One region of the Microbacterium alcoholitolerans genome, then DNA from elsewhere that is predicted to be linked to it. Evidence: predicted binding sites of a transcription regulator. Region 1 holds the regulator's gene; each other region holds the start of a gene.

Evidence for each region. Region 1 encodes LexA, which represses DNA repair genes until DNA is damaged. Its sites were predicted from a motif close to TCGAACANNTGTTCGA; they were not measured.
Region 2: a site for LexA is predicted at 2,916-2,931, ahead of ACQUSX_RS05710 (HNH endonuclease signature motif containing protein). Genes of this name have one in related genera too.
Region 3: a site for LexA is predicted at 2,392-2,407, ahead of recA (recombinase RecA). Genes of this name have one in related genera too.

What each region holds. Positions count from the first base shown of each region.
Region 1 is NZ_JBNTKD010000002.1:28,234-33,335, forward strand. It holds gene ACQUSX_RS14395 (histidinol-phosphate transaminase) at 1-186, opposite strand, end outside; gene ACQUSX_RS14400 (LysM peptidoglycan-binding domain-containing protein) at 260-661, opposite strand; gene lexA (transcriptional repressor LexA) at 1,013-1,684, shown strand; gene metE (5-methyltetrahydropteroyltriglutamate--homocysteine S-methyltransferase) at 1,777-4,089, opposite strand; gene ACQUSX_RS14415 (methylenetetrahydrofolate reductase) at 4,098-5,039, opposite strand.
Region 2 is NZ_JBNTKD010000001.1:1,177,138-1,182,239, reverse strand. It holds gene ACQUSX_RS05720 (FAD-dependent monooxygenase) at 1-865, shown strand, start outside; gene ACQUSX_RS05715 (hypothetical protein) at 894-1,256, shown strand; gene ACQUSX_RS05710 (HNH endonuclease signature motif containing protein) at 1,363-2,886, opposite strand; gene ACQUSX_RS05705 (ABC transporter ATP-binding protein) at 3,108-4,064, shown strand; gene ACQUSX_RS05700 (ABC transporter permease) at 4,067-4,828, shown strand; gene ACQUSX_RS05695 (sensor histidine kinase) at 4,839-5,102, shown strand, end outside.
Region 3 is NZ_JBNTKD010000001.1:699,959-705,060, forward strand. It holds gene miaB (tRNA (N6-isopentenyl adenosine(37)-C2)-methylthiotransferase MiaB) at 1-329, opposite strand, end outside; gene ACQUSX_RS03420 (regulatory protein RecX) at 379-1,107, opposite strand; gene recA (recombinase RecA) at 1,144-2,193, opposite strand; gene ACQUSX_RS03430 (DUF3046 domain-containing protein) at 2,440-2,661, opposite strand; gene ACQUSX_RS03435 (helix-turn-helix domain-containing protein) at 2,678-2,986, opposite strand; gene ACQUSX_RS03440 (CinA family protein) at 3,134-3,616, opposite strand; gene pgsA (CDP-diacylglycerol--glycerol-3-phosphate 3-phosphatidyltransferase) at 3,613-4,188, opposite strand; gene ACQUSX_RS03450 (FtsK/SpoIIIE family DNA translocase) at 4,188-5,102, opposite strand, start outside.

The DNA of each region.
Region 1 (5,102 bases):
GTTGACATCGCGCAGGGCAAGCGCGATGTCGTCGACGATGTCGCTGGCCACCTCATCGGGCAGCGGATGGGTGTTCTCGTTCACGTTCAAAGCGACCGGCAGCGGGGCCTGCGGCGCGCCGTACGGAGTGAGCCCGCGAAGGTCATCGCGGAGGGGCAGCTCGTCGAGGGAGATCACCCTTCCCATCGTAGAGCGCCCGGGCATCAGGGGTCGCCGGATGACGGCCGACGAGCCGCTGCGCCGAACGCCACGTGGTGAGTCAGCGGGAGTATTCGGTGGGGATGGAGATCGCGGCGCCGACCTGGATCGCACCCGAGGTCAGATTGTTCAACCGCTTGATGTCCTCGATGACCACACGGGGATCCGTGCCGGGTGCGGCCTCGGCTGCGATCGACCACAGCGTGTCACCGGGAAGCACCGTCACCGAGTCGAACGCGGCCGCGGCGGCCTGATCGCCGGATGCGAGGGCGGCGCCGCCGGCGAGAGCCGAGGCCGCGATGCCGACGGCGAGGGGAAGAGCTGCGAGCGTCGCCAGCACGCGGCGGCCGCGCACGGTCAGCCGCAGCCGCGTCGACGGCGCCGAAAGCGGCGAGGCTGCAGCGGCCTGAACGGTCATGCGAGCGGGCCGGGTAATCGGCGCCTGGATGCTGACGGTGCTCATGTTGTGCTCCTCTGCTCTCACCGCCGGTCCCCGGCGGAAGTGGTGCAGCTTTCGCATCCGGCATCCGGCCGGGGATGCCGGATGCGAAGCTACGTTCCGAATCTATCTTCGATATCGAACATCTGTCAAGAATTATTCGAAACCCCGTCCGAGAAATGCTCGACACGCTCGAACAGATCTTCCGTTTTCCACGCCAACTCGGATACGGTTTCGACAGAGACAGCCCACCATGGGCCACCGACATTCGAACCGGATGCCCGCGATGACGTGGATCCCGCACCGGCAGGAAGGCACGAAGGAGCACCGATGAGCGACAACTCCGTCCCCGCATCCGAAGCCGCCGCATCCGAGATGCGCGAGCCTGACGCTCCGCGCACCCGTCGGCGCAAGAGCCTGAGCGCCAAGCAGATGGCCATCCTCGAGGTGATCCAGACCTCGATCGCCCGCTACGGCTATCCGCCCAGCATGCGCGAGATCGGCGACGCCGTGGGGCTGAAATCGCTCTCCAGCGTCACGCACCAGCTCGGGCAGCTCGAACTGAGCGGCTACCTTCGGCGCGACCCCGGGAAGACCCGCGCGATGGAGGTGCTCATCGACCTCCCGGGATCCGGCACCGAGAATCCCGCCGACAGCGCGCCGGCCGTCGGCGACGCCGCCCTCGTCCCCCTGGTCGGCCAGATCGCCGCCGGCGTGCCGATCACCGCAGACCAGCAGGTGGAGGAGATCTTCCCGCTGCCGCGTCAGCTCGTCGGCAAGGGCGACCTGTTCATGCTGAAGGTGTCAGGCGAGTCGATGATCGACGCGGCGATCTGCGACGGCGACTGGGTCGTGGTGCGCACCCAGAACGATGCCGAGAACGGCGAGATCGTCGCGGCCATGATCGACGGCGAGGCCACGGTGAAGACCTTCCGCCGCCGCGATGGCCACACCTGGCTGCTCCCCCGCAACTCCGCCTTCGAGCCGATCCTCGGCGACGAGGCCGTCGTGCTCGGCAAGGTCGTGGCGGTGCTGCGCGCCGTCTGAGCACACGATCAGACGCCCCGTCGGACCTGAGACGAGCTCAGGCCCGACGGGGCGTCTGGTTTCAGGGCTCCGGAGGAGCCGCATTCAGGTCGTCAGACCGCGACCGACACGTCCTCGCGGACCCGGCGCGTGGCCTCGACGATGTTGCGCAGCGAGGCGACGGTCTCGTCGTAGCCGCGGGTCTTCAGACCGCAGTCCGGGTTGACCCACAGCTGTCGCAGCGGCAGCTCGTCGACCGCGCGGCGCAGCAGCGCCTCGACCTCTTCGACGCTCGGCACGCGGGGCGAGTGGATGTCGTAGACGCCGGGGCCGATGCCGTGGTCGAAGCCGTGGTGCGCGATGTCGGCGACGACTGCCATGCGACTGCGCGCAGCCTCGATCGAGGTGACGTCCGCGTCCAGTGCGCGGATCGCGTCGATGACGACACCGAACTCCGAGTAGCAGAGGTGCGTGTGGATCTGGGTCGCAGCCGCCGCACCGCCCGTGGCCAGACGGAACGAGCCCACCGACCAGTCGAGGTAGTCGGCCTGGTCGGCCTGCTTCAGCGGCAGCAGCTCACGCAACGCCGGCTCGTCGACCTGGATGATGCCGATGCCGGCATCCTGCAGGTCGGCGATCTCGTCGCGCAGCGCCAGGGCGACCTGGTTCGCGGTCTCCCCCAGCGGCTGGTCGTCGCGGACGAACGACCAGGCCAGGATCGTGACCGGACCGGTCAGCATCCCCTTGACGGGCTTGGCGCTCAGCGACTGGGCGTATCCGGCCCAGGACACCGTGATCGGCGCCGGCCTGGAGACATCGCCCCACAGGATCGACGGACGCGTGGCGCGCGAGCCGTAGGACTGCACCCAGCCGTGCTGCGTGACGGCGAAGCCGTCGAGGTTCTCAGCGAAGTACTGCACCATGTCGTTGCGCTCCGGCTCGCCGTGGACCAGCACGTCGAGTCCGAGATCCTCCTGCAGCGAGACGACCTGGTCGATCTCGCGCTTCAGGAACGCCTCGTAGTCCTCAGCGGGCAGCTCACCGCGGACGAACTGCGCCCGCGCACGCCGGATGTCGCCGGTCTGCGGGAACGATCCGATCGTGGTCAGCGGGAGCGCCGGCAGGTTCAGGGCCTGCTGCGCGCTCTCGCGCTCCTCGTAGGTGGCGCGCGAGAAATCGGAATCGGCGAGCTCTCGCGCCCGCACGGCGCCGTCGCGGACGCCGGGGGCGTCGTGCCGATCGGCGAGGGCGGCCGATGCCGCCTGCAGCTGAGCGGAGATCGCGGCAGGGCCTTCGATCAGGCCGGTCGCCAGGGTGACGATCTGGTCGACCTTCTGGTCGGCGAAGGCGAGCCACGACACCAGTCGGTCATCCAGCAGCGTCTCCTCCGCCACATCGTGCGGCACGTGCAGCAGCGAGGTCGAGGTGGAGGCGCTGACCGAGGATGCACCGAGCGCGCGCAGCGCGTCGAGCTTGTCGAAGGCGCCGGCGAGGTCGCCGCGCCAGATGTTGTGTCCGTCGACGACGCCGCCGACCAGCGTCTTGCCGTCGAGCGCGGGGAGCGCAGCGGGGACCGCACCGCGGACCAGGTCTATGCCGATCGCCTCGACGGGTGCCGCGGCGAGGACCTCGAGGGTGTCGCCGAGGCTCGCGTAGGGAGCGGCGACGAACAGCGACGGACGGTCGGTCGCAGCGCCGAGCACCGCGAGGGCGCGCGCGGCGGCATCAGCGAGGGTCTTTGCGTCTGCAGGCAGGGACTCGCTGACCAGAGCGGGCTCGTCCAGCTGCAGCCAGTCGGCGCCGGCTGCCTTCAGCTGCGCGAGCAGCTCGACGTACACCGGGAGGACGTCCTCCAGTCGGCTCAGCGGGTCGAAGCCCTCAGGTGCGGCATCCGACGCCTTCGCCAGCGCCAGCAGCGTGACGGGCCCGACGATGACCGGACGGGTGCGGTAGCCCCCGGCCACGGACTCGAGCACCTGCTGCACGAGACTGTCGTTCGACAGCGAGAAGGTCGTCTCGGGGCCGATCTCGGGCACCAGGTAGTGGTAGTTGGAGTCGAACCACTTGGTCATCTCGCTCGCGGCACGATCTCCCTCACCTCGGGCGATGGTGAAGTAGGCGGGCAGCCCGATCGTGCCGTCAGCATCCCGCAGGTCCTCGAAGCGGGTCGGGATCGCACCGACCGTGACCGCCGCATCCAGCACCTGGTCGTAGAACGAGAACGACTCCGGAATGGCGGAGTCCTCGCGTCCCAGGCCGAGCTCGGCCAGGCGCGCCCTCGTCGCCGCACGCAGGTCGGCGGCGGTGCGCTCCAGCTCGGCCTGGTCGGTGCGACCGGCCCAGAAGGACTCGACGGCCTTCTTCAGCTCGCGGCGGCGGCCGATGCGTGGGTAGCCGAGGATCGTTCCGGCGGGGAAAGCGGTCATGAGTTTCCTTAGTTCTGTGTGGAGGAGAGCTGGTGCTCGGGGATCACGCCAGACGAGCGCAGGACGTCCAGCACGGTCTCGTGCTGGTTGAAGGCGTACAGGTGCACGCCGGGAGCGCCGCCGTCGACGACGGCGCGGACGAGATCGGATGCCCATCGGACGCCGATCTGTCGCCGGCCCTCCGCGGTCGGCTCCACCTCGAGCTCGATGGCGAGCTCGCCGGGAAGCTCCTCGCCGGTCAGCTCGAGCACGCGCGTGAGGCGGGCCGGCGAGGTGATCGGCATGATGCCTGGGAGGATCGGTATCGTCACCCCGGCGCGCCTGGCCCGCTCGACGAAGGCCAGGTAGTGGTCGGGATGGAAGAACAGCTGCGTGATCGCGAGGGTGGCGCCTGCCGCCTGCTTTGCCAGCAGCGCGTCGACGTGCTGGCTGCTGTACGCCGAGCGCGGGTGTCCGTTCGGGAAGGCCGCCACCGCGATGTTCACCCTGCGGCGCGGCGCGACCCGAATCGCGCCGGGGTTGCCGGGAACCGGTGACTCCTCGTACGGCGCGCGCTCGGCCTGCACCCGGTCGATGAGCTGCACCAGCTGCGCCGAGCTCTCCAGATCGCCGAGGAACGGCTCGCCGTCGTCGTGGCCGGCGGGGGGATCGCCGCGCAGCGCGAGGAAGCTCAGCACACCCGCATCCAGGAACTCCCGGATCAGCCGCGCGGCCCCCGCGTAGGTGTTCCCGACGCAGGTCAGGTGGGCGAGCGGCTCGGCGTCGGTGTGCGCCCGGATGTATCGCAACACATCGAGCGAGCGCCCTCCGGTCGATCCGCCGGCGCCGTATGTGACCGAGAGGAAGTCGGGTCCGGCGGCGGCGAGATGGTCGATCGTCTCGTGCAGCGCCTGCGAGGTCGCGGCGGTGCGCGGCGGGTACAGCTCGAAGGAGAACGGTGTGCGTGTCATGGTGCCCTCCTCGCGTCGTGCCGGTCGGTGCATCCGCGTGCTGCGGTGCGTGTTCAGAACGCT
Region 2 (5,102 bases), on a different contig from region 1:
CACGCCGCGCGTCTTCCTGACGGGGGATGCCTGCCACACGCACAGCGCCAAGGCGGGCCAGGGCATGAATGTGTCGATGCAGGACGGCTTCAACCTCGGCTGGAAGCTCGGATCGGTGCTCACCGGTCGCAGCCCCGAGTCGCTGCTGGCGACGTACGGGGCCGAGCGACGGCCCGTGGCGCAGCAGCTGATCGACTTCGATCGCGAATGGTCCACCCTGATGGCGCGCAAGCCCGAGGAGATCTCCGACCCGAACGAGCTCGCGACCTTCTACCTCGGAACGGCCGAGTTCCCCTCCGGGTTCATGACGCAGTACACCTCGTCGATGATCACCGGCACCGACGTGCATCAGGCGCTGGCGGCGGGCTTCCCGCTCGGCAAGCGCTTCAAGTCCGCGGAGGTTGTGAGGGTGTGCGACGGCAATGTCGTCCACCTCGGGCATCACGCGCGCGCGGACGGACGCTGGCGGGTCTACGCCTTCGGCGATCGCACCGGCGCGGCGCTGGACGCCTGGGCCGCACAAGCCGCGCCGCTGTTCGCGCGGCACACGCCGTCGGATGCCGATGCCGATGCGATCTTCGATGTGAAGGCGATCTACCAGCAGCCCTTCGAGGAGCTCGAGGTCACCTCGGCGCCGGAGTTGTTCACACCGAAATCGGGTCCGCTGCAGCTCACCGACTGGGAGAAGGTCTACGCGGCGGGGCCGAGCAAGTGGACCGAGATCGATATCTTCGAAGCCCGCGAACTGTCGCGCGACGGCGTCGTGATCGTCGTGCGGCCGGACCAGTACGTGTCGGCGATTCTGCCGCTGGATGCCGTGGACGAACTGGCCGCGTACCTCGAGGGGATGCTGCTGCCGGCGTGACGCGCCCATCACCTGCCAGGATGGAGCGGTGCGAACCGTCAGCAGTGTGTCCCTCGTGGTCGCAGCGACGCTTCTCGGGCTCTTCGGGAATCTCATGTTCGGCGCAGCCGGTCTAACCTTGGCGGGTCCGGGCCTAACGGTCATCGAGTACGCAGATTCGGATGACAGCGAGCGGTCGATCGGTATCGGGATGGGCGTCATCGCTCTCGTGGCCTGGCTCGTGCTGCTGCTGTCTGCCGCGCTGGTAGGGCTGCGTGACGGCCCGCCGACGCGCGCGCGGCGTGCAACGGTGAGGATCGTCGTTGGACTGAGCGCAGTCCTCGTGCTGGGGACTCTGGTCGCAGTGCTGGCTACGCCGCCGCCCCTCAGCGAGTACCCGCTACCGGAGTAGAACCGCGCCTAGCCCGCCTCCGGAACTCACCCCGCCAGACTCATCGGCAGGACGTTCTCGGCAACGCGTCTGCACTGCTCTGCGGCGCCGTCGGCACCGGATCACGTCAGAACGGCGCGTCCCCACCTGTCGCGGGCGCAGCGCGAGCCGCCCGCTCGTCGATATCGGTGAACGTGACGTGCGCGGATGCGCCGGGCGGACGATCGACATGACGACGCCCGGTCGGACTGGTCCACTCCAGCACGCCGCCGCTGCGCTGCCGAACCTTCCACGGCGTGTGATGCTTCGTCATGTGATGGCGTCGACACTTCCCGGCGAGGTTCTCGACATCGGTCGCACCCCCGAGAGCGTGATCGACGGAATGATCGTCGTCGCACTTGCGCGCCGTGATGCGGCATCCGGGGAACCGACAACGTCGATCACGCGCCCGCAGATGTCGACGCATCTCTTCGCTGGGGCGATACCGATCGACTGCGAGCACCGCAGCCGAAACAGGATCGGTCATGACCCGATCCCAGCCTGCCGCGGTTCCGGCGAGAATGCGCGCCGTCTCGGGATCGACCGGACCGATGCCCTCCAACTGCGCAGGAGGCGATTCGTCGATCGGGTCGGTCAGCGCCGTGACCGGGATGGTGACTTCGATGAAACCCTGGATCCGGCCCAGCAGCCCGTCGACCGTGTCATGTCCGGTAGGGACGCCGGTCAGCAGCAGGTCGGCGACCAGGTCAGCCCGAATCTCGTTCAGCGTCCGCTCATCGAGTGCTGACGTGTCAGACGCTTCAGACGCTTCAGACGCTTCAGACGCTTCAGACGCCCCGGACGCCTCAGACGCCTCAGACGCTTCAGACACCCCAGGCGCCCCGGACGCCCCGGACGCCCCAGACGCTTCAGACGCCCCAGACGCTTCAGACACCCCAGACGCCTCGTACGCCCCAGACACCTCAGACACCCGAGACGTGGACTTCGCGGTCTTCGCGGCCCTGTCGTTCTCGGTCTTCACCGCGAACCCCATCTGTGTGACGCGCTCGAAGATCCCATGAATGATCGCGGACGGCCCGCTGACCCCGAACTCGCTCTGGCCGTCTTCGAGATCGCGCACCCACGCGCTCCGCTTCTTGCGCGCCTCATCGTTGCGCTGCTGGAACGAGACCTCGCGGAACCGCTCGGACAGCTGCTTCGCGAACGGCCGCAGCCGGTTCGGCGACTCCGTCAGCGCCCTCTCGAGGACGATCCGCTCAAAGCTCGCCCGGCGATCAGCATCCGTGATGCCAAGCCCGGCCTCGGTGATCACCCGCACGTGCGCGGCGGAGAGAGCGCCACGCTCGAACGCCTCAGCCGTCGCGGGGAAGTCGCGTCGCATCACGAACGCGTCGCCCATCTGACGCTCGATGGTCCGATCGGATATGCGCAGCGCCGCGCCCAGCTCGGTCGCGACGGCGCGGTGAGCCATCTCGCGCGATCGGACATCTTCGATGTCGGGATTCTCGTCGGCGATCAGATGCGCTGTGGCCAGCAGCGACGATCGCAGCGCCTGCAGCTGATTCAACGTCTGATCGAGCGCGACCATTGTGCTCACGACGTCGCTCAGCAGCTCCGGCTGCTGCGGCGGCTCGAGCACGGTTTCGGTCATGAGTCCATTCAAGCGGCGCCCACCGACATTCGAACGAAGATTCGGCCGCAACCTTCAACTAGAGGTTGAGATGAGTTTCCGCGCCACCCGTCCGCACCACCCGTCCGCGCCACCCATCCGGGCCGCCCAGGCACAGATCCCGACGACGCATGACACCTGTCATGCCGATCCCATGACATCGTCCTCCGGACTCTCGAGCCCCACGCGGCCAGGCTGGAGGCATGAGCACAGCACTGGACGCACGGACTTCCACAAGATCCGCTGACACAGCATCCGACACGGCCGTCGCCGTCTCGGGCCTGCAGCGGCACTTCGGCCTAGGCGAGCGGACAGTCAAGGCCGTCGACGGCCTCGATCTCAGCATCCGACGCGGTGAGGTCGTCGCCCTGCTCGGCCCGAACGGGGCCGGCAAGACGACCACCCTCGACATGCTGCTCGGGCTCACCGATCCGAGCGGCGGCACGCTTTCGGTCTTCGGCGAAGCGCCCGCGAAGGCGGCGAAGGCGGGCGTGATCGCGGGCGTGCTGCAGACCGGTGGGCTGCTGTCGGACCTCACCGTTCGTGAGACGGTGGAGGTCATCGCCTCCCTGCACGGACGCGACGCGCTCGCCAGGGTGCCCGAAGTGCTCGCTGCCACGGAGCTCGAGGCCATCTCCCGCCGTCGCATCTCGAAGTGCTCCGGCGGCGAACAGCAGCGCGTCAAATTCGCCCTCGCGCTGGTCGCCGATCCGGACATCCTCGTGCTCGACGAGCCCACCGCAGGCATGGATGTCACCGCACGCCGCCATTTCTGGGACGTCATGCGCGCCGACGCCGATGCCGGACGCACCATCATCTTCGCCACGCACTACCTCGAGGAGGCCGAGCAGTTCGCCCGGCGGACAGTGGTGATGCACCGCGGCGTCATCGTCGCCGACGCACCGACCGCGCAGCTGCGCGCGAACCTCGGCGGTCGCACGCTCGCGGCGACCCTTCCCGAATCCGGCCGCGACGGTCTTCTGCGGCAGCTCGCCGACACTGACGGCATCGCCGAGCTGCGAATCGACGCGGGTCGCGTGAGCCTTCGCGCCCTGGATTCGGATGCCGCGGCATCCGCCCTTCTGAACGCGGGTGCGCACGATCTGGAGATCACCGCGCCCACCCTTGAGACCGCCTTCACGGCACTCACGGAGAACTGATCATGACCATGTCGATCTCACCCACCATGATGCGCATCGAGGCGATGCGCCAGATCCGCAACCCGTACACGCTCGCGTTCACCCTCGGGATGCCCGTGGCCATGTACCTGCTGTTCGGGGCCAGCATGGACTACGGCGCGATGTCGGCCGGCCACGGCAACGTCAAGTTCTACGTGATGGTCTCGATGGCCGCATACGGCACGGCGGTCGCGATGAGCTCGCTGACGTCGCTCGCCGCGACCGAGGCCAAGCAGGGGTGGGGGCGCCAGCTCGCCATGACCCCGCTCGGCACCGCCGGCTACGCGGTGACCAAACTGCTCACCGCGGTCGCGTTCGCAGCCCTCGCCGTGCTGCTCGTCTTCGCGGCGGGCCTCGCCACGGGCGCGGAGGCCAGTGACGCGTGGCGCTGGTGGGCCTCGGCGGGGATCATCCTCGGCATCGGGCTCATCTACGGGCTGTACGGGCTCGGCGTCGGGCTGTTCTTCAACTCCGACACGGCCGCGGCACTGGCATCCATCTCGATGACCTTCTTCGCCTTCTTCGGCAACGTGTTCATCCCGCTGGACGGCGTCATGCTCGACATCGCCCGTTTCACTCCGCTGTACGGGTTCGTCTCGCTGAGCCGCTGGCCGCTGAACGAAGGCCTGCTCACCACCGGGCAGACCGACGAGCTGTGGATGTCGGGGCTGAACGTGATCGTCTGGCTCGCGGTGTTCGCCGTGCTCGTGGTCGTGGGCGTCAAGCGATCGCGCACTCGCCGATAGGGTCGACACGATGACCGATGATCTGACTCGGGATGCGGCGGCGGCCTCTGCCGCCGGCGCCGTCCCCGCCGCGTGGGCTTCGCCCGGCACCCAGCGCAGCCCCCATCGCGGAGCAGGCTCGCCCTGGGAGCGGTTCGGCTGGGTCATGGCCGCCGTCTGGCTCGTGTTCCTGATCTACCCGGTGCTGGCGCTGCTGCGATCGGATGCCGCGCAGGGATGGATCATGACGGGCTGGATCGCCCTGGGCGCCTTCATCGTCATCTACGTCGCAGGC
Region 3 (5,102 bases), on a different contig from region 1:
TGATCCATCTGCGCGAGGCATCCGCCGACGGCGATCTGCATGCCGTCGTGCTTGTCCTTGACCGACTTGAGGTGGCCGAGCGTGCCGTAGAGCTTGCCTGCGGCGTTGTCGCGCACCGCGCAGGTGTTGATGATCACGATGTCGGCTTCCTCGCCGGCGGTCGCCTTCACATAGCCTGCACTCTCCAGTGAGCCGGAGAGTCGCTCGGAGTCGTGCACGTTCATCTGGCACCCGAAGGTGCGCACCTCGTACGATCGACGGGCCCCGTCGGCGTCCAGCGCGGCCGCCGAGGGCGCGATGATCGTCGGTTCACTGCGCGGAGTAGTCATGGTGAAAGCCATTCTACGAGCCGTTGCGACCGGCCGGCATCGAGGACGCTCAGTCGGATTCGACGAAGCGCACCCCGGTGCGGCCGGTCCCAGCCTCGCGCAGTGCGGTGCGGGCCGCGTTCATCGCGACAGAGCCGCCGTATCCGCGCCTGGCGAGTTGGCCGAGCAGACGTCGCAGTGCCGTGTCCGGCTCGAGACGACTCATTCCCGGTGCTTTGCTTCGCGCATACTCGAGAGCGCGTTCCGCATCGTCATCAGGCAGCTCCTCGAGCGCCTCGTCGATGATCTCGCGCGGGATGCCGCGCTGTGACAGCGACCTCGCCAGCGCAATGCGCCCCTGTCCCTTGCGCTCCACGCCGGAAGTCACCAGCAGCGACGCCAAGGTTCGATCGTCGATATAGCCGCGCGCACTGAAGTCGTCGATCACATCCTCGATCGCGTCGCGGTCGAGGTCGTGTTCGCGCAGCACCGATCGCGCTTCCGAGAGGGAGAGCGCCTTGGCCCTGAGCTTGCGAACCAGGGCCGCCTCGGCACGCTCGCGGACCTCATCCGGATCGGGCGTCGGCTCATCGTCCGGGCCGACGTCGCCCCCTGACGCTGCCGGCCGATGACCGACAGCGCGGAGGGCGGCCGTTCGCTCGGCGTGCGCCAGCGCCTCAGCGGCCCGGGCTGCGGGATGGTGGGCGCTCGGACGCCGCTCCTGAGAGCCGGCGTCTGCACCGGAGCCGAAAAGCGGGATGACAGGGGCGAGGTGCTCCTCCTCGCCCCTATCCTGCATGGTTCACCCCGCTGGTCGAACGACGCCGAATCATGATCAGGCCGGGCGACGCTCGGCGAGCTCATCAGCGGGAGCATCGGCTTCCGCCTTCACGCCGATACCGAGCTTCTGCTTGATCTGCGTCTCGATCGCCGCGGCGACGTCGTCGTTCTTGCGCAGGAAGTTGCGAGCGTTCTCCTTGCCCTGACCGAGCTGGTCCCCGTCGTAGGTGTACCAGGAGCCGGACTTCTTCACGATGCCGTGCTCGACACCGAAGTCGATCAGGCTGCCCTCGCGCGAGATGCCGACGCCGTAGAGGATGTCGAACTCGGCCTGCTTGAACGGCGGGGCCATCTTGTTCTTGACCACCTTGACCCTGGTGCGGTTTCCGACGGCCTCGGTTCCGTCCTTCAGCGTCTCGATGCGACGGATGTCCAGGCGCACGGAGGCGTAGAACTTCAGTGCCTTACCACCGGCGGTGGTCTCCGGCGAGCCGAAGAAGACGCCGATCTTCTCACGCAGCTGGTTGATGAAGATGGCCGTGGTCTTGGTCTGGTTCAGCCCACCGGTCAGCTTTCGCAGCGCCTGCGACATCAGTCGGGCCTGCAGACCGACGTGCGAGTCACCCATCTCGCCCTTGATCTCGGCCTCGGGCACCAGTGCGGCGACCGAGTCGATCACGACCAGATCGATCGCACCGGAGCGGATCAGCATGTCGGCGATCTCCAGCGCCTGCTCACCCGTGTCGGGCTGCGAGACGAGCAGCTGGTCGATGTCGACGCCGAGCTTGCGCGCGTACTCGGGGTCGAGTGCGTGCTCTGCGTCGATGAACGCGGCGATGCCGCCGGCACGCTGCGCGTTGGCGATCGCGTGCAGGGTCAGCGTCGTCTTACCCGACGACTCCGGCCCGTAGATCTCGATGATGCGGCCGCGCGGCAGTCCTCCGATGCCGAGGGCACTGTCCAGCGCGATGGATCCGGTGGAGATGACCTCGACCGGCGCGCGCTCGTCGCTGCCCAGTCGCATGATCGATCCCTTGCCGAACTGTCGCTCGATGTGTGCGAGTGCGGAATCCAGGGCCTTCTCGCGGTCGTCGGTCGATGGCATGACGTGCTCCTCAATGTGTCGAATGCTGCCGCCTGTAGGCTGTCGCGGCCTCCCCGACTGGGGCGACTCTCCGACAAGGCGCATGGCTCAGTGCCACATCCATCACGGTAGGACGGGCCACCGACATCAGCTCGGCGAACTCGACTTCTGTGGACAGATATCTCAACGAGACCACTTGTGCAGAACGATACGCGCATATCGAACACACCTTCGACGACACGCCGGACGATTCGTGCGAACTTTCGATCAGCTCTTGCGAGGCTCGATGCGCCCGACGCCGTAGCGCCTCTCCGCCGGGACATCGGCTTCGACGCACAGCGCCAGCCAGATCTCCCGCGGCGGCACGCCTGCATCCAACGCATCGTGCGCCGTCATCCCGATCCCCCCGAGCACGAGGTCGTTGACCAGCGCGTCGGCGCGCCGCCCGAACTCGTCGTCGACGGCGCGCAGGAACTCGCTGCGTCGCATCGTGGGAAACCGCCGCTCAGCGCAGCGACAGCTCGGGCTCGACCGAGGCGACCAGGTCGTCGGGGACGACATCCGGGAAGGAGCTGAGTCCCTCGAGCACCGAGATGCGGTCGCCGACCTCGCGCATGATCGTCGAGATCGGCACGTCGAGCGCTTCCGCGACCGATGCGAGGATCTCACTGGAGGCTTCCTTCTGCCCGCGCTCCACTTCGCTCAGGTAGCCGAGCGCGACGGAGGCCTTTCCTGCGACCTGGCGCAGCGTGCGCCCCTTCTGCAAACGGAAGTCCCGCAGGACGTCGCCAATCTCCTGTCTGACAAGAATCATCGGAACCTCCCCTCCATCACGTCCCTCGGATCCGCATCCGAGTGGATCGCCAGTCTAACCCCACTGGCTGCCGCTGAATCTACTGTTTCTCGCTGTGCTTCAGTTGTGAGCATGTGCACATCGAAGACAACCCGCGATCGGCGCGAGCTATTCCCGCACGGCGTCCAGCGCGGCGGCGATCGCAGCATCCCGTGCCTGCGAGCGCACCTCATCGCGTGAGCCGGTGAACCGGTATGAGCGATGGAACTGCCTGGCGGGTGCGACAACGCCGATGTGCACTGTGCCGACGGGCTGTCCGTCCGGCGACTCGGGGCCCGCGATTCCGGTGGTGCTGATGCCGAGATCCGCTGGGCGTTCGTCGACCGCGACGGCGCGTCGCACTCCATCGGCCATCTGCAGCGCGACTTCGGGATGCACGGGGCCGTGCGCCTCGAGCAGAGCCGCATCCACCGCGAGCAGGGTGTGCTTCACCGGCGTGGCGTAGGCGACGACGGCGCCGAGGAGCGCCGCGGACGCTCCGGGAACCGTGACGACCTCGGCGGCCACGGCTCCCCCGGTCAGCGACTCGGCGATCCCGAGGGTCCAGCCCTTCGCGCGCAGCGCCGCGACGAGCGCGGCGGCATCGTTCACGTCGTGGTCCTGCGCCCGCGGGCCTGGGCGACGATGTAGTCGACGCCGCTGGCGACGGTGAGGACCAGTGCCGCGATCATCAGCACCTGCGTGACGATGACCCACGGGGACAGCCCGATCAGCGTATGAAGCGGCAGCAGCGCCCAGCTCAGCGCAACGCCCTGGACGACCGTCTTGACCTTGCCCATCCAGGCCGCGGCGACCACCTGCTCGTGCACGATCATGAACCGGTGGATCGTGATTCCCCACTCGCGGATGAGGATGACGATGACGATCCACCAGCCGACTTCGCCCAGGATCGCGAGACCGAGGAATCCAGAGCCGGTGAGCAGCTTGTCGGCGATGGGATCCCACAGCTTGCCGAAGTCGCTGACGATGTCGTACCGCCGCGCCAGGTAACCGTCCACCCAGTCCGTGGAGATCGCGAGCACGAACAGGACGCCTGCCACCCAGCGCATCACGATATCGTCCATGCCGAAAGTGCCGGCGATCAGCAGGAGCACGAAGAAGACGACTGCGAGCGGTATGCGCGCGACGGTGATCGCGTTGGGGAGCTGCCGTGGGATCGCCATCAGTCGCGCCCCGTCAGGCCCCAGGCATCCTCATCACCGTCGTCATCGCTCTCGACGACGGGGAGGCCCTGGAACTGCTGCTCGACGGGATCCACCTCGGCGGCGGCCGGCGCTGACGCCGTGGCCGCAGGCGCGGGCACGTCGTCGCCGCGCAGCTTGGCGATCACGCTCGGCAGCTGCTCGCTGGTGACGAGCACGTCGCGCGCCTTGGAGCCCTCCGAGGGTCCGACGATCTCACGGGACTCCAGCAGGTCCATCAATCGACCCGCCTTCGCGAAGCCCACTCGCAGCTTGCGCTGCAGCATCGAGGTCGAGCCGAACTGCGACGACACGATCAGCTCGGCGGCGGCGAGAAGCAGTTCGAGGTCGTCTCCGATGTCCTCGTCGACCTCCTTCTTCTTCGCCTCCGTGGACTCCTGCACATCGGGGCGGTACTCCGGGCGCGCCTGCTGCGTGACGTGCTTGACGACGGATGAGATCTCGCTCTCGTCCACCCATGCGCCCTGAAGGCGGAACGGCTTCGACGACCCCATCGGCGAGAACAGCGCGTCACCCTGGCCGATCAGCTTGTCGGCGCCGGGTGCGTCGAGGATGACCCGGCTGTCGGTGACGCTCGTCACCGCGAAGGCGAGCCTTGAGGGGACGTTCGCCTTGATCAGGCCGGTGACGACATCGACGCTCGGCCGCTGCGTGGCGAGCACGAGGTGGATACCGGATGCGCGGGCCAGCTGCGTGATGCGCACGATCGAGTCCTCGACATCGCGCGGGGCGACCATCATCAGGTCGGCGAGCTCATCGACCACGACCAGCAGGTACGGGTAGGGCTTGAGCACGCGCTCGCTTCCGGGCGGGACCTCCACCTCGCCGGCGCGGACGGCCCTGTTGAAGTCGTCGATGTGGCGGAAGCCGAACGA